3 regions of the Desulfovibrio inopinatus DSM 10711 genome follow, and region 1 is predicted to be linked to each of the others. Evidence: predicted binding sites of a transcription regulator. Region 1 holds the regulator's gene; each other region holds the start of a gene.
What was found. The regulator sigma-54, encoded in region 1, starts transcription at its own class of promoters, with help from an activator protein. The targets are predictions, from matches to a motif close to CTGGCACGGNNNNTGCTT.
Positions count from the first base shown of each region.

Region 2: a site for sigma-54 is predicted at 1,903-1,920, ahead of flgF (flagellar basal-body rod protein FlgF). Genes of this name have one in related genera too.
Region 3: a site for sigma-54 is predicted at 2,106-2,123, ahead of G451_RS33640 (Flp family type IVb pilin). Genes of this name have one in related genera too.

Region 1 covers NZ_AUBP01000026.1:16,189-21,882, forward strand. Annotated here, with positions in the region: gene G451_RS0115445 (PTS sugar transporter subunit IIA) at 3-440, opposite strand; gene rapZ (RNase adapter RapZ) at 480-1,367, opposite strand; gene G451_RS0115455 (PTS sugar transporter subunit IIA) at 1,442-1,894, opposite strand; gene hpf (ribosome hibernation-promoting factor, HPF/YfiA family) at 1,895-2,446, opposite strand; gene rpoN (RNA polymerase factor sigma-54) at 2,484-3,908, opposite strand; gene G451_RS0115470 (KdsC family phosphatase) at 4,057-4,602, opposite strand; gene G451_RS0115475 (CTP synthase) at 4,648-5,694, opposite strand, start outside.
Region 2 covers NZ_KE386878.1:53,114-58,807, forward strand. Annotated here, with positions in the region: gene flgA (flagellar basal body P-ring formation chaperone FlgA) at 1-251, opposite strand, end outside; gene flgG (flagellar basal-body rod protein FlgG) at 280-1,062, opposite strand; gene flgF (flagellar basal-body rod protein FlgF) at 1,091-1,876, opposite strand; tRNA gene G451_RS0120725 (tRNA-Gly) at 2,243-2,318, shown strand; gene G451_RS33845 (ribosome maturation factor RimP) at 2,425-2,910, shown strand; gene nusA (transcription termination factor NusA) at 3,053-4,444, shown strand; gene G451_RS0120740 (YlxR family protein) at 4,489-4,746, shown strand; gene infB (translation initiation factor IF-2) at 4,739-5,694, shown strand, end outside.
Region 3 covers NZ_AUBP01000012.1:157,199-162,892, forward strand. Annotated here, with positions in the region: gene G451_RS0111335 (FecR family protein) at 1-508, shown strand, start outside; gene G451_RS0111340 (cupin domain-containing protein) at 620-964, shown strand; gene G451_RS28945 (hypothetical protein) at 1,044-1,454, opposite strand; gene G451_RS0111350 (cupin domain-containing protein) at 1,487-1,867, opposite strand; gene G451_RS33640 (Flp family type IVb pilin) at 2,184-2,345, shown strand; gene G451_RS0111360 (antibiotic biosynthesis monooxygenase family protein) at 2,507-2,806, shown strand; gene G451_RS0111365 (hypothetical protein) at 2,808-2,999, opposite strand; gene G451_RS32680 (phosphatase PAP2 family protein) at 3,010-3,687, opposite strand; gene G451_RS0111375 (DEAD/DEAH box helicase) at 3,803-5,694, shown strand, end outside.

The sequences.
Region 1 (5,694 bases):
ACCTAGCCCTCAGCCACTTTTGACCTGAGAACCTCGCCCGCTACGACAATCCCCTGACAACCGGCGATTTTGGCTTCAGAGGCAAGCGTCTGCAAAGGCTTTTGCCGAGAAGTAAGAATCTTAATCAGCATGGGAAGATTAACCCCGGTCAGCACTTCGAGATTCCCCTCCCCAAGTAAGGAGAGACTTAAATTCGTTGGCGTGCCGCCAAACATATCGGTCAAGATGAGAACACCAGCACCGGTATCTGTTTCTTTGATCGCCGTTTTCATCGCCACCAGGATTTTATCGACTTCGTGTGTCATATCCACACTCACACTACGACAAGCATCCTGCGCACCGATAATGAACTCGGCAGCTTTGAGGAGTCGCGCTCCATAATCCGTATGCGTAACAATAACTACGCCAACCTGACCTGTGTCTTTTGCGGCTTCGTCCATGGCGAACCGCCTCCCTCGGGCGCCTGCTCGTTTTACCAGCTAACCCTGTTCAATATTTCGATGTTCCAGGCTTACACTGTATCCGGCTGTCTGCAGTCTGTCAAAAATTGCCTCGGCCACAGAAACCGACCGGTGGCGTCCTCCTGTACAGCCCAAAGCCAATGTCAGACGGTATCGCCCTTCCTGAGCATACATCGGTAAAAGCATCAGAAGAAAATCAGAAAGGCGCTCCAAGAAAGACATCCCAGGATCTTTTCCCAAAACAAATTCAGAAATCACTGCATCTTTTCCTGAAAATGGTCGCAATGCCTCGTCGAAATATGGATTGGGTAAAAAGCGCAAATCAAAAACAAGATCGGACTCGGAGGGAAGACCATATTTGAACCCAAAGGACATAATATGTACCTTGAGCGAAGCCTCTTTACCTTCCATGGCTGTCCACTTTTCTTGAAGACGGCGACGCAAGTCGTGAACAGAAAAATGTGTTGTGTCGAGGACAAGATCGGATGCGTCTTTGATTGACATCATTGTAAGCCGTTCTTGTTCAACAGCTTGTTCCAACCCGAGATTCCTCGACTCAAGTGGGTGAGGACGACGCGAGGAGGCATATCGACGCAATAATTCGTGGGTGGAAGCTTCCAGGAAGATAATTTGGGTTGCGTGATGGTGGCGGGCATGACGCAGAAGCGTCTTTTGAGCATCTTCACCAATATCGAGCTGGCGCATATCGAGACCAAGTGCCAGCCCTTCGTAGCGCTGCATTTTCTCAGTATCGAACAACTGCAGGAGCTCGGATAAAAATGCTGTCGGCAATCCGTCCACACAGTAGAACCCAAGATCTTCGAACACTCGAAGAGCTGTAGATTTTCCTGCCCCGGACAGGCCGGTCAGTATCACAACGGGGAGATCTTGCGCACTCACCCTCACCTCCTTTTTCCCAGGTAGATTGGAGCTGCATTCTCTTTGATCAATCAGTGCAGACAAACATGGAGATCAAAGAATCAAACGCCGCCCGTCAAGACATCCCACAAGGCGTCTTTGTCCTTCGCATTCACAAATGAGGATCGAAAAGATTCACTGGACAAGAGACGAGAAATATGGGCCAAAATTCTCAAGTGCAATCCAGCCACCGGCTCCGGTGCGAGAACCAGAAAAAAGATGAAACACGGTTTCTGATCCAAAGCATCGAAATCAAGACCTGCTAAACTCCGCCCGACGACAATGACCACCTGATCGATAGAATCAAGTTTGCCGTGAGGAATGGCGACACCGTCACCAATCCCTGTGGTGCCAAGGCTTTCGCGTTCAAGCAAAACACGGCGTGCCCGTTCCAAATCGAGATCGGGCCATCGAGTCTTGAGCGGCCCAACCAATTCCGCCAGCACTTCGCTCTTCGTCTGCGCCTTGATATCTTGAAGAAGCAGATCTTTGTCCAAAAAGTCTACCAGTTGCATCTACGCTTCCACTCCAGGGTCGATCAGGCCGAAATCTCCGCTTTTACGGCGATAAACGACATTGATACGCTCAGTTTCTGAATTGAAGAATACGAGAAATTCATACTTGAGCGTATCGAGTTGCATTGCAGCTTCATCCACGCTCATAGGCTTCGGACTATAATTATCGATCGCAACGATTTGGCGTTCGCTTTTCCCAACTTGATCGTCATCATAGCTAAAAAAATGAGTCCGGACCGACGCCAATCGCTCACCCCGACGTCTCTCCTTCAATTTCTCATTAATTTTACGAAGCTGGGCTTCCAACTTATCATGTACCAAATCCAAGGTAGCATACATGTCCTCGGACTCATGGTAGGCTGAAATATGTGTACGATCCGTCGTAAAGACAACATCGGCCATCTGACGGGTCTTTTCGACACCAAGATTAACCTGCAGGTCGGCATTGTCCGTATTAACCACATACTTATCAAGCTTTTCAAACCGCTTCGCAGCGTAATCGCGCAATTGTTCAGACGGCTCGAAATTCTTGAAGGTAAAACTGATGTTCATACATCCTCCACAAATGTCCTGCGAATTCAACTCAAGGTCAAAAAATTTGGCGACGTTTAGATGACGATGGAATATTCATGGCTGTACGATATTTTGCCACCGTCCGGCGCGCAATATTGATATTGAGCGTTTCCTTCAAAATGTCCGCAATGGCATCGTCGCTCATGGGCTTCTTGGGGTCTTCATTGGCAATAAGCTGTTTGATGGATGCTTTGACAGACTCCGAGCCAACCGAACCACCATCATCAAGGCCTAGCGCACTATTGAAGAAAAATTTCAACTCGAAAATGCCGTGTGGCGTCGCGACGTACTTGCTTGTCGTGATTCGGCTAACCGTCGATTCATGCATGCTGATGTCATCGGCAACGTCTTTCAGAATCAGAGGCCGAATTTTTCCGACGCCCTCTTCGAAAAACTCCCGTTGAAATTTCACGATGCTTTCCAACACCTTATATAACGTACGCTGTCGCTGGTAGAGACTTTTCATGAGCCACATGGCAGAACGCATTTTGTCCTGGAGGTAATCTTTATCTCCTCCGGATCGCGCATTTTCGTCATACATGGAGCTGAGTTGAAGTTTCGGCAAGCCCTCTTCGTTCAACAAAATAACAAATTCATCATCGTATTTATAGACGAAAGCGTCAGGGCTCACATAGATAGGATCGCCCGACCCAAAACTTGCGCCTGGATACGGGTCGAGTGATTGAATGATATCGAGATATTCTTTGACATCATCCATCGTTATCTTGAACTTCTTTGTGAGCGGCTTATACCGTCGCTTTTCCAGGTCTTCGAGGTGTTCGCTGACGAGTTCCAGCAGAACAGGGTCGTCATACTCCAACACTTCGAGCTGAACGAGCAGGCATTCTTTCGGACTCCGTGCAGCAACACCGATAGGATCCATACGCTGAATTCGGTGCAAAACCCGCTCTACCTCGTCTTCCGCTGCATGGGCCATATCGGCAATATCCTTGATGGTCGCCTGCAGATAGCCGGCCGAATCAAGGTTGCCCATAACGACGTCTGCGATAGCAAGCTCATGGTCGGTTAGGTTGGATAACCGTAACTGCCAGCTTAAATGCCCCTCCAGTGACGTCTTGGCCGACAATCGGGCTTCAAACGACATGCCTTCTTCGGGAGTCTCGAATTCCCGCATCGTCGCCTGTTTGCCTGTGCTGGAGAAATCGCCGAGATAATCGTCCCACTCCGCGTTCTTCAGAAGCTCTTTTTCCATCGCGCCATCTGTGGTATTGGCGTCAATGGTACGCTCGTCGCGTGCGGCTCTTTCAATCTTTTCCTCTTCGGCCGCTTCTTCCAGGAGAGGATTCTCCAACATCTCAGTCTGCACAGTCTCAAGGAGTTCCACACGTGAAAGCTGCAATAATTTGATCGCCTGCTGTAATTGCGGCGTCATAACAAGTTGCTGGGACAGCTTGAGTTGTTGTCTGAGTTCGAGTGCCATAATCCGTCTTGGTTTTCATATTCTCGCGCAGGACAGCATGCGACAACACGCGCACACCATCCTCTACGCTGGGAGAGTCTTCATAGCAAAAAAGATGCCTTGAAGCTAGTACTCCCCTTCATCAATCCTGTCGAGCCTTGAGTGATGATTATGCCGACCAGTGTCGCCACATCGGTTCCCATCGATTCTGTGCATCAAGAATGAAACGAATAGCATCTCGTACGGCGCCATCTCCTCCTCGTCGTGTCGTGATCCACGCAGCCATCTCAAGGATTTCAGGTTGTGCATTCGGAACGCTCATCGGCAGGCCGACGCGCTTGAGGATGCTCGCATCAATCCAGTCATCACCGAGAAATGCCACCTGGGAAAAGTCCAATCCTCGCTGTTCCAAAATGCCTTCAAGAATTGGTAATTTGTGAAGGTGCCCGCCGTGATATTCCGTGATGCCAAGTTCTTCCATGCGTTTGACGACCGGAGTACTCCGCAATCCACTGATAACAGCCATATCCAAGCCGGCGGCCTGAGCAATTTTAATGCCCAGACCGTCCTGCACGTTAAAGCGGCGGCCAACGGTTCCACCCTGCGAATCATAGTATACGCCACCGTCGGTCAAGACACCATCGACATCCATGACAAACAGTTTCACGCGCTTGGCTGCCAACTTTGGGTCAATCACTTTGGGTCCATCGCTCATGCCGTTGCTCCCAAGCGCACCCCAAGCTCACCACATGCATTGGCCTTACCCATGATACACCTTGGCGGCTTTGACGAAATCGCGAAACAACGGGTGTGGATTCATGGGGCGGCTTTTAAACTCCGGATGGAACTGACTGCCGACAAACCAGGGATGGTCAGCCAATTCGATGACTTCAACAAGCTCTTCGTCCGGGGACACCCCACTGAACACGATGCCTGCTTTTTCGAGTTCGTCGTAGTAGGCTTTATTAAATTCGAAACGATGCCGATGGCGTTCCGAAATTTCTTCAACGCCGTACGCTTCGTACGCCTTTGTTCCAGTTCGAACCTTGCATGGATAGGCGCCGAGCCGCATGGTTCCGCCTTTGGCCGAATCTTCGTCGCGGCGTTCCACTTTCTTTGTTCTGAAATCGTACCATTCCTTCATCAGATAAATGACCGGATCAGCACATGTCGGATTAAATTCCTCGGAATCGGCACCATCAAGCCCAAGAACATTTCTCGCATATTCAATCACAGCGCATTGCATGCCCAGGCATATGCCGAGAAAGGGGATTTTATGTTCGCGAGCATAGCGAATGGATTCAATTTTTCCACGAATACCGCGTGTCCCAAAGCCACCGGGAACCAAAATGCCATCAACACCGGTCAACTCGGCAGCCACGTTTTTCGGGTCGATTTCTTCGGAATTGACGTACTTGAGTTCCACGGCAACATCATTGGCCACACCGCCATGAACCAAAGATTCATGCAAACTTTTGTAGGCTTCTTTGAGGTCAACGTACTTCCCGACAATCCCGATGGTCACCGAGCCTTTGGGACTGGCGAGCTTGCGGGTCAACTCCATCCACGCTTTCAAATTGGCGTTCTTGGCCGGCAGGCGGAGCAAAATGGCAATCTTCTGATCGACTCCTTCAGAATAGAGATTCAATGGAACCTCATAGATATTGCCAACATCGACTGCACAGAACACAGCGTCCTGATCAACGTTACAGAACAAGGCAATCTTGGCTTTAATATCGGACGAAAGGTCGACTTCACTCCGACATATAATGATGTCGGGTTGAATACCGATGCTGCGCAGTTCTTT
Region 2 (5,694 bases), on a different contig from region 1:
CTCAAAATAAGCTGCTGCCCATGAACTGCAGGGGCAGCCCAGAGTCGCAGACCAGCCAGCCGGTTCCATTCGTTTGCGTCGAATTGTCCAGCTGGAGCGGCGATTTCGCCGAGGTGAACCGTGTCGCCCAGAACACAGGCCGCCTGGGCGATTTGAATAGGGAAGGCCTGTGCTGCGCTCGCTCTGGGGGCGGCGAGCGAAACGAGCGCCGTCAAAATGGTCAAAGCGGTGATGAGTGTGCAAGCGCGCATTGGCGACTCCTTTGCGGTTATTCCGTCTTTATCGCTTAATGTTGATTGCTGATTGCAGCATCTGGTCCGAAGTGGTGATGGCTTTGGAGTTGGCCTCGTAAGCACGTTGCCCCGTGATCAGACCGACCATTTCATCCACCATTTGTACGTTGGACATTTCCAGGTAGCCTTGAACGAGAAGGCCGGCATTGTCCGTCCCCGGTACAAGCTCCTGGGCATCACCCGAGGCTTCGCTCGGAATATACAGGTTGCGGCCCATTGCGGTCAGACCTGCAGGGTTGATGAACGTGTAGAGAGGAATATCGGTCGTCGCCAGTTCGCTGCCATCGGAGGCAATGCACGAGAGGGTTCCCGACTCGGTAATGACAATGTTCTTGGTTTCAGTCGGCACGGTGAATTCGGGCTGCAATGGGTAACCATTTGCACTGACGATGCGTCCATCCTGATCGAGCTTGAGTGATCCGGCTCGGGAATAGGCAAGCTGGTCATTCACGTCGAATTGGAAGAAACCGTCACCTTCAATGGCGATATCGAGTTGGTTGCCGGTATTCTGCAAATCACCCTGCGTGAAGAACTTGTGAACCGTCGTCGGTCGTACACCCATACCAACTTGCAACCCGGTAGGAATGCGGCCTCCACCTTCGGTTTCGGTCCCGGCGACATTGAGGGTTTGGTACATAAGGTCTTCGAATTCAGCCCGGCTTTTCTTGAAGCCGATGGTGTTCACGTTGGCCAGGTTGTGCGACATGGTGTCGATTTGCGTCTGCATCGCGACCATGCCGGTAGTGGCCGTCCAAAGTGAGCGCATCATGGCGAGTCCTCCTTGTTTCTGTCAGCCGTTAGCTGCGGTTTCCAACTTTCGAAATGGTCGATTTATCGAGAGTATCCGTGGTTTGAAGCACCTTGGTGTAGGCTTCATGGGCGCGTTGGGTTTCAATCATGTGCGCCATTTCTTCGACCACCTGGATATTGGTCTTTTCCAAGTATCCCTGGTTGACCGTCGTTTCGTTGACATCGACAGCGGCTTCACCAACAGCGGCGCCGTCTTTGGGAGTGAAGAGGTTTTGGCCGACCTTCATCAAGCCTTCTTCATTGTCTACACTCACCACATCAATGGTGCCGATCTGAGCTCCATCAACGAAGATGCGACCGCCACGATCGATATCAATCCGTCTGCCGTCAGGAATTTCGATTTCGCCGCCATCACCAAGCACGGTGTAGCCTTCGGTGTTAACCAGAATGCCTTCATTCGAGCGATAAAACTCACCGTTTCTGGTGTACATTTCGCCCTCATCGCTTTGAACCTTGAAGAATCCGGGACCGTTTAGAGCCAAATCGAGCTTATTCCCCGTGACCTGAAGTGGTCCTTGGGAGAAATCGACGGTCTGGAGTGCCAATCTTGGTTTCGCAACGACATATGAGTCGGGCAGTAGTTTCTTGGTGCGTATGCTTGGTCTGGGGTTGGGTTCCCAGTCATGTGCGTATCGGATGAATGTATCTTCGAATGTGAGGCGATCCTTCTTGTATCCAGACGTATTGGCATTCGCCAAATTATTGGTGATGGTGTTCATGCGCAATTCGTTGGAAAGCGCTCCATACAGGGCTGATAAGCTGCTTTGATCCATGGTGTACATTCCTCCCGCATCAGTCCATGCACTAATCTTGCCAGTGTTGTAATATCAGTGTGTTATGCTATTTTTTTGAGATTCTCGATGTTTCGGGCTCGCTGTAGGGTGCGGATAAACACAAAAAAATAAAAGATTCCAACTGCTATCATGTTGAGACGTTTTCTTGACGCTCGTTTCGGAATCTTCAGGAGGATGGCAAGAATCAGGCCGAAATAATGTTCTTGTGATTAATAAAGAGAAGAGGGTCTTGTGTTGCGCACTCTTCTTTTGTATTATTCGGACTTTGGTGTTGTAGCCGTCCTGAAGGTGTTTTGTGCTTGGCACTTGACATTCGTGTGCCTTTTGTTATCCTTCCGAGTTCGAGCGGGTGTAGCTCAGCTGGTAGAGTACAAGCTTCCCAAGCTTGGTGTCGCGAGTTCGATCCTCGTCGCCCGCTCCAGACCAGACCTCTTTGGTGTTCTTGCGTCTTTTATGATGCAAAGGGGCATGTTTTGGGGGTGGGCCCGGCTGTACGGTCCACTTTTTTTTTTGATGGAGTTCTTTACGTGGCAAAAATCGATATCCCCAGTCGCATAGCCGAATTGGCTACATCTTTTCTCGCGGCGCACGATCTTGTCCTGTGGGGCGTAGATGCGGCGCTTGGCGGGGGGCGCGGTGGTGTGCTGCGTATATTTATTGATACACCGGCTGGAGCTTCAGGCGCGGCTGAAAGTGTCACCATTGACCAGTGTGCGGAATTGAGTCGACAGCTCAGTGTTACCTTGGATGTCGAGGATTTCATCCGCGGTTCCTATCGCCTTGAAGTATCATCACCTGGATTGGATCGTCGTTTTTTTTCTCTTGAGCAGGTGGTGCCGTTTTTGGGGCGAGATATGGAACTGATGCTTTTTGAGCCGCGTGACGGCAGAAAAAAATTTCGAGGGCATGCCATAACCGCTGATGATGGCATATTGGTGCTTGAAGTGGATGGCGCTCGTTTGCATTTCCCGTGGGCCGAAGTGAAGTCGGTCCGGCTTGTGCCGAATTTCTAGACGGAACCGGCCTTTGGGCCGGCCGTTTTTTATGATGACAAAGCGCTTTCGCATACCGACGTTGAATATCTGACGTGAGTATAGCGGCAGAATTCGCCGCATAGCCCATACGGGCCAGCGAGAGGACAACGGAGACAACCAGATGGGACTGGAACTGAAAAAAGCCATTGATCAGATAAGCAAAGATCGCGGTATTGATCGAGACCTGTTGATCGATACTATCGAAGAAGCCGTGCGTTCTTCTGTCATCCGCAAATATGGCGAAAACCTGGATGTGGAAGTCAGCTTCAACGAAGAACAAGGCGAAATTGAAGTCTACCAGTTCAAGGTGGTTGTTGAAGAAGTCCAGGATGCAACCGCCGAGATTAATCTGGAAGACGCCAAGCAGCATGATCCCAACGTCGCGCTGGACGACGAGCTTGGCTTTAAGCTTCAAGTCGAAGACTTGGGGCGTATTGCCGCGCAGTCAGCCAAACAAGTTATTATTCAACGCATGCGCGATGCTGAACAGGAAATTATTTACGAAGAGTACAAAGATCGCAAAGGCGAAATCGTCAGCGGAATTATTCAGCGTCGAGATCGTTCAGGATGGATCATCAATCTTGGGCGAACCGAAGCTTTGCTCCCCAAAGAAGAGCAAATTCCGCGCGAGCGGTACAAACGCGGCGATCGTGTCCAGGCGTTCATCATCGAAGTGCTTCCTTCGGGACGTGGACCGCAGATTATTGTTTCGCGGACGCACCCCGACTATATGATTTCTCTTTTCCGACGAGAAGTTCCCGAAGTTTCCGATGGAACGGTCTCTATTTTGGCAGTCTCCCGCGATCCGGGATCTCGAGCCAAAGTTGCCGTCGTGTCCAAGGACCGCGACGTTGATCCTGTAGGCGCCTGTGTCGGTATTCGTGGTTCCCGCATTCAGAACATTGTTCAGGAATTGCGTGGGGAACGCATCGATATTGTCGTGTGGAGCCCCGATGTTGCCACATTTGCAGCGAATGCACTGTCTCCGGCACGCGTAACGCGCATCATGGTTGACGACGAAGATCGAGTCCTTGAGGTGGTTGTTCCTGATGACCAATTAACGTTGGCAATCGGACGTAAGGGACAAAACGTCAAGCTGGCAGCGAAACTCCTTGGCTGGAAGATCGATATCTTTACAGAAAGCCGCTATTCTGAACTCAATGTTACACGAAAAGGCCTTGATCAGTTGGCAAGTGTGGCTGAAATCGGCATAGACCAATTTCTTGCCGCTGGCTTTGAAAGTGTGGATCAGATCGCTTCCGCCACGGATGAAGAGTTAGCTCGTGTGGTTGGTCTCAACGACGTGAAATTGAGCAACCTGCGGGCAGCGATTAATTTTATGGTGAATAAATCCGACGAACCGAGTGGTGACGATACGAGTGACAACGTCAGTGAAAACGATGAAGAATTTGCTTCCGATACTTCAACAGCTGATGATGCTGCTGAAGAAGACGTTGTGACGCCGACCGATGAAGCGGACGGTGAGAATATCGACACGCAACCCGAAGTGTAACTGATTACAAGTTCACTGGAATTGGTTTGTCTTAATTAGGAATTATGGTCGAAGCACAGACATCGGTTGGCCGCCCGCAACGTACATGCGTTATTTGCCGCCGCCGTTTTGATAAAACCGAGTTGACGCGTCATGTCGTGGTCGTTGACGCGGGTCGATGCGGGCCCGGGCTGGTCATCGATCCCGAGAACCGTCTGACCGGCAGAGGCTTTTACGTATGTAACGACGCTATATGCCGGGAAAAATTTCCACGCTATACGGGCTGGCGCAAGAAGTGGAAAGGGGAGCTTGAACGTGAGTAAAGTTAGGGTCAAGGACATTTCAAAAGAGCTTGGCATCAGCAATAAGGAAATGATCCAGGCGCTTCGCGAACTCGGTATCCAGGTGAAATCCCACATGGGAACCCTGACCGAAGACGAAGCGAACCAGGTCAGATCTCGCATTAGCCAAAGCGTTGCCCAGACCGAGGTGATCGACACCCAGGTCAAGCCCGATGTCATTGTCAGACGACGCAAAGTATCCCGGCGCCCGGTCGGAGCAACGCAGGACGAGAGTGGAGACATCGAGGACGATACCTCTGAAAGCGATGTTATGGAACCCGTTGAGACATCTGAAGCGCCTGAGGCTCCTGAAGCCGAAGGGGAAGCTAAAGAAGTGGTGGAGACCACCGCTCATGATGGAGAGACTGAATCGGTCGAGCGGGAAGAGCTCGTTGAATCAGTCGCTGTCGATGAGGTTGCACACGAACCCGAGCCCGAGCCCAAGCAAGCCGCTGAGCCGGTTCAAGCCGCTCCGGAAGAACCCGCGTCAGATACGGTTAAGGACGAAGGCACTGTTGCCGCTGAAGTCGAAGCTGTCACGAGCCCCGATGAGGCCAAGACGGTTGAAGACGAGCCCGTAACCAAGCCTGTCGAACCCGCTAAGTCGAAATCCAAGGCTGAGCCGCACAAAGGAGCCCGCATCATTTCTGTCCCCACACAGACGGCCCGCATCGTTTCTGCACCTAAAACCGAGGAATCGCTCCCCGAATCCGCCTCGGAAGAAAAAGTTGACGATGCTCCCGTGACGTCGGAAGCTCCCCAGGACGTTGTTCCTGAACCCAAGGAATCGAAAGCGCCCGAGACAGTCGAAACGTCGAAACGCGAAGAATCTGAAATCGTGCAAGAAGAACGTACCAAACCGGTTGAATCCTCGGCCCGTGTCACGGCTGCGCCTGCTCAAGGAGAAGCTGCAGAACCTAAGCAGGACAA
Region 3 (5,694 bases), on a different contig from region 1:
GCAAGAAAACCGATTCCAGATAAAAACCCTCCGTGGTGTTGTCGGGGTCCGTGGAACGGATTTGTTGCTTATCCTCGATGCAATGCGGCTTGTGGTGGCGGTATTGTCCGGCGGACCAGCTTTATTCACCTCCGCAACGACAGGAGCTGTCTCCACGATTAACCATGGCATGGCACTGATCGTCTCCTCAGCTAATCCAAATGGAGCACTCGTCCCCATCACCACGGATATGCGAGATCAAGCTGAAAACCTTGGCCATAATCCTGAAGAAATACGAGAAACCGCTGCCAAAATCCTCGGTCGATCCAAAGGCTCGCTCCGCGGCAGCAACCAGGAAATCTTGTTGAGGACACGCCAATACATTCACGATCTTATGACCGAAGATCGATTGAACCGTATTCAAATTGAATCTGTCATGGAAGAACGCGGCAAAAAGGATGGAACGGATTCAACAGACGGAGACCATAACCAAAACGATGGAGGGAGTTGCTCTGGCAATCGAGGGTAAGTCCGAAACGATTGAGAGAAACGTGCCGGAACTTCTTGCTTTTCAGACGATTTTCGTATTTGTTTGGCCAGGGTGCACGGGACGCAACGAGCAACTTGAGGAGAACCGGCTATGACGATTCTGCAAAAATTGGACGAGATCGCGAAGAAACCCCATCCTGTTGCCGAGGGTGTCGATCTCCAACTCATGCTGACGAAGGCCGCACATGGACTGGACGTCTCCTGTGTGCTGGTCAGCGTTCCTGTCGGAAAGGAAGTGCCTGAGCACACCCATGCCGAACAGGTGGACATCGCCTTCCCGCTCCAGGGCAAAGGGACCATGTTTGTTGAAGGCCAAGGTGAATTTCCGGTTGAACCGGGAAGCATTGTATGTGTCCCGAAAGGAGCCAAGCATCGTATCTTCAATGTCACAGAAGATCTGCTGCTCTACGAGGTTTTTACGCCGGCATTGTTCTAAGCATTGTCGAAACGGTTATGAAGAAAAACGCGCCGCTTTGCTTTGACGAATGCGGCGCGTTTTGTATTTGGAATGGGGGCTACTGGTTTATGGCAATGATTTTAAGCAGCCCGTGTTCATCGGGGCTAAGCCAAATTTCACCGTCTCCAATCATGATACCTTGATAATTTGCGAACAATGTATCCGGATCCTGCGAAAGCACGGCCTGCTTGACCTTGGCATTGACCATCACGCTATACTTCTGCACGGCTTGTTTCTCGTTCTTGACGGTCGCCACGACACCGTTGTCGCTACGAACTGTCAACGGATATGAAAGAATCTGAGCAAACGCAGCCGCATCATTCTTTTCTACTATTCCCTTCAGTTTCAGGACAAAATCCTTGACCACAGCATCGTCGTCCACACCAGCGACGCTATATTGGCCAGCGAACGCCGTCTGTACACAAAAACACAGAACAATCACGCCAAGAAGACTCCATACAGAACGCATTACCGTACCCCTTTTCTTCTTTTAATGTTCCGCTACACCGTTCCTGGACCAGCACCATCGACCCAAACCGGTGCGACCGTCCGATCTCCGCCAGCATCACCAGTATTCACCGTTGCCACCGGCTCCACAAGAAGGACATGTGTTTCCTCAGCACATACCGGCTTGTGCTCCACTCCACGAGGAATCACAATCATCTCTCCGGGACGAAGCGTTTCTTGCCGATCTCGAAAGTGCATGACCAGTTGGCCATGTATGACATAAAACAACTCATCTTCTTGTTTATGGCTGTGCCAAACAAACTCTCCCTGCAATTTTGCCAATTTGATATGTACATCGTTCACTTGCCCGACGATGCGCGGACTCCAAAATTCTTCAAACGATTTCAGTGCCGACTCAAGATTTATGACAGACATGAACAACTCCTTTTTCTTTATTTCATATCTTTCATCAAGCGATAGTAAAAAAACAATCCACGTTGTGTTGACACTCCATTATTCCCCGAGAGTAGATCCATTACAATGTGATCGAACGGAGGTAATACATCATGTACTGTGATCGTTTTCTCAAGGCAACAAATCTATTTTTCACATAACACACTAAAATTAAATAGAAAAACATACATTTCACATTTCAACAGAAATCTGCGCTTTTTTGGCACAACTCGTGCTTTATACCAATCAAAACGTAACGAGAACGATACAACTTTATTTTTAATACAAGGAGTTTACCATGAACGCACTGATGAATTTTTTGCGAGACGACGAAGGCGCTTCCGCTGTTGAATACGGCCTGCTCGCCGCTTTGATCGCTGCTGTTATCGTTGGTTCGGTTGCCGCACTTGGACCGAAACTGAAGAAAGCTTTTGACGATGTGACCGCCGCCCTTCCGTAAACCTCTTTGCCTGCTCGACAACGTTCAAAACGCGAGACAGCCGCCTCCCAATAGAGGCGGCTGTCTCGCGTTTTGGGCGTTGTCGAATAGCAAACTTTCGGATTAGTATGCACGTTCAACCTCACAAAGAGAGATCACAACCGCATTCCAAAGGATATGTCATGCATACCATTGTCCGCATAAATATCGAGAATATCGAAGAATTGATCTACATTGTTGAAGAAAAAATCACACCGTCTTTATTACAACAACGCGGCTGTCGACAGATTCAAATCTTCAAAAGTCTTGAGAACCCCAACGAACTCAATATTATTTCCGAATGGGATACAGAAGAAGATGCTCGCAACTACTTCAGGCTCGATAAAATACATACGCTTTGGGAGAGCCTGCCAAACGCGCATCTCGTCGGAGGTATTCGTTACCTCAAGCTCGTCTACAATTCTAAAAAAAATGACGCATAAATTATTGCAGCGTGGATGACACACACGTGGTCATACGTGCTTCCATGTCTGCATCCAGGTCAAAACCGACCGGTCCGCTTGTCGATTTTCCCAAGAACAACGTCGTCATTTCATCAATGTCATCTCTCTCGTCAATGTCAACGGACTCTTGTTCCAACTCGACCATCTCGTCATCTTTCTTCCGTTGGCTCATGATATCCTCCTCAGACCTGGCGATCTGTCGAGCGTCCGTTTTCCATGCTATATGCCCCCACAACGAGACATATCCCCCCTAAAACATATCCGGCAACAACATCGGTCGGATAGTGTACGCCAAGATAGAGGCGACTTACTCCAAGAGCGACAATCAGTACGGCAAAGACAACCAAGCCCCATTGTACAACGATGCCGCCTCCAGAAACACCTGTCTTGCGTCGAGTCAACAAAAGATACACGAAAAATCCGTACAACGCCATGGCTATACTGGCGTGCCCGCTGGGGAAAGAATAGAATGATTCGCTATATACGGCGCCACTCGGACGCGGTCGTTTCACGAGCCATTTCACGACATTGGTCAATACATAATCGAGACCGGCACTCACCAACAGGCCCCGCATTGCAATAGCATCACCCAACCGATACAAGCCCCATGCGCCACATGCCATCACAGGAACGGTCACGAACCATTTGCCGAAAAGCGTTATCAAAAAAAATGTATCCCCCATGCCGATCGTGCGTTTTCCTTTCATCCATTGAGAAAATGCCACATCCCATGGAATATTCCCTTTTGTATCGACAACAATTCCGGTTATCCCTAAAAAAATCAGACTTAAAACGAGACCCAAAGCTGCCAAGCGTACCATACGCCGTTTGCTCGATTGCCTCTGTGTTCTCTTCTCCACGATTGCACTATCCCATTGCTTCATACTGCCCAATACCATAGCCTCAGAAGCATATCCATGGTAATATCAATTATTCTTGCAACGTTCCTCTGGCTATTCTTCAAGGTCTATCAACATGAGTCTACGTGATATTTTCCATCCCCTCATTGCCGATTGGTTTTCCAAGACATACGGCTCCCCCACCCCGATTCAAGCTGAGGCATGGCCGGCTATTGCCCGTGGCGATCACGTACTGGCCTGCGCTCCAACCGGGTCAGGTAAAACCCTTATGGCATTTCTCTATGGGCTGAACCAACTCGCGACCGGAGCGTTCTCTCCCGGCGAGGTACGCATCCTGTACATATCCCCGCTCAAAGCACTGAATACGGATGTCGCCCAAAACTTACGTGAGCCCGCCCGTGCCATTGCTGAAGCGTTTGCCCAAGCGGAACAGCCCGTTCATTCTGTACGCATTATGACGAGAAGCGGCGATACGCCGTCGTCCGAACGGCGTCGCATGCTCTCCAGACCGCCTGAAATTCTTGTCACCACGCCGGAGAGTCTTGGTATCTTGTTGACCACACAACCGGGTTCCAACCTGTTTTCCGCGTTATCCATGGTCATTCTCGATGAAATCCACGCCGTCATGTCAAACAAACGTGGCGCCTATCTCATGGCCAATGTAGATCGACTTGTTGCCCTGAGCGGCAACTTTCAACGTATTGCCATGTCAGCCACCATTCAACCGCGTGAGACCGCTGCAGCCTTTGTCGGAGGATTTGTTCGTCAAGCGAATGGCCGTGTTGTTCCACGTCCCATGACCGTCCTGTCCCCGGACCCCACAACATCTCACGGGCTTGAACTGACGATTTCCGATCCCATGCCGAGCCATTCGGACAAAATCTTACCCAAATCCGATATACCGGTTTGGGATGCCATGGCCGCTCGTATGGTGCCGCGCATTCTCTCCAATCGGTCCACGCTCGTTTTCACCAACACCCGCCGTTTGTGTGAACGCCTCACTCGGCTCTTGAACGAACAGCCGTCCGACCACATAGAGCCGGTTGCTTTTTCCCACCATGGTTCCTTGTCGAAGGCTATTCGGCAAAGTGTTGAAACCCGACTCAAACACGGCGAACTCAAAGCCATTGTTGCCACGGACTCCTTGGAACTCGGCATCGATATCGGGGAACTCGACGAAGTGCTTCTTGTTGAAACACCGCCGTCTGTCTCCAAGGCATTGCAACGCATTGGTCGAGCCGGCCACGGCGTTGGTCAGACAAGCCACGCAACCCTCTATCCCAGCCATGGCCTTGATTTGCTTCAAGCCGCAGCACTCGGGATGGCCGTTGCTCAACGCGACATCGAACCGGTTCGGCCTGTCCTCGGTCCGCTCGATGTGCTGGCACAAATCATTGTCTCCATGAGCTGCACCCAACCACGCAATTGTGATACGCTTTTCGATGAATTACGTCTGAGTTACCCCTTCCACACCTTGAGTCGCCGACAATTCGATGGCGTTATCGATATGCTGGCCGGCCGGTTTGAGCATCTGCGACTGGCCGAATTGACGCCACAAGTCCACTTTGATCGACTCGATAACACCATCTCAGCGAAACCGTCGTCGGCACGACGTGTCTTTCTTTCCGGCGGCGTTATCCCGGATCGAGGGTATTTCCGCCTGCGTCATGCCGGGACCAAATCCATTATTGGGGAGTTGGATGAAGAATTTGTCTGGGAAGCAACCATAGGACAAACATTCCCTTTCGGTGCCGGGTTATGGCGCATTACCGACATCACGGCCGCTGATGTACTTGCCGAACCGGCTTCCCGATCCAATGCGCCGGCTCCATTCTATAAAGGCGAACAGCGTGGTCGCGATACCCATTTTTCAACACATGTCGCAACGTTGTTGACCGAACTCGACGAACGACGCGACGCCCCCGACCTTGCCCACGATCTTATGAAGAGGAGCGGCCTCGACACGCCCGCAGTTGAACGCCTCTTGGATTTTCTCGAAACCCAGCG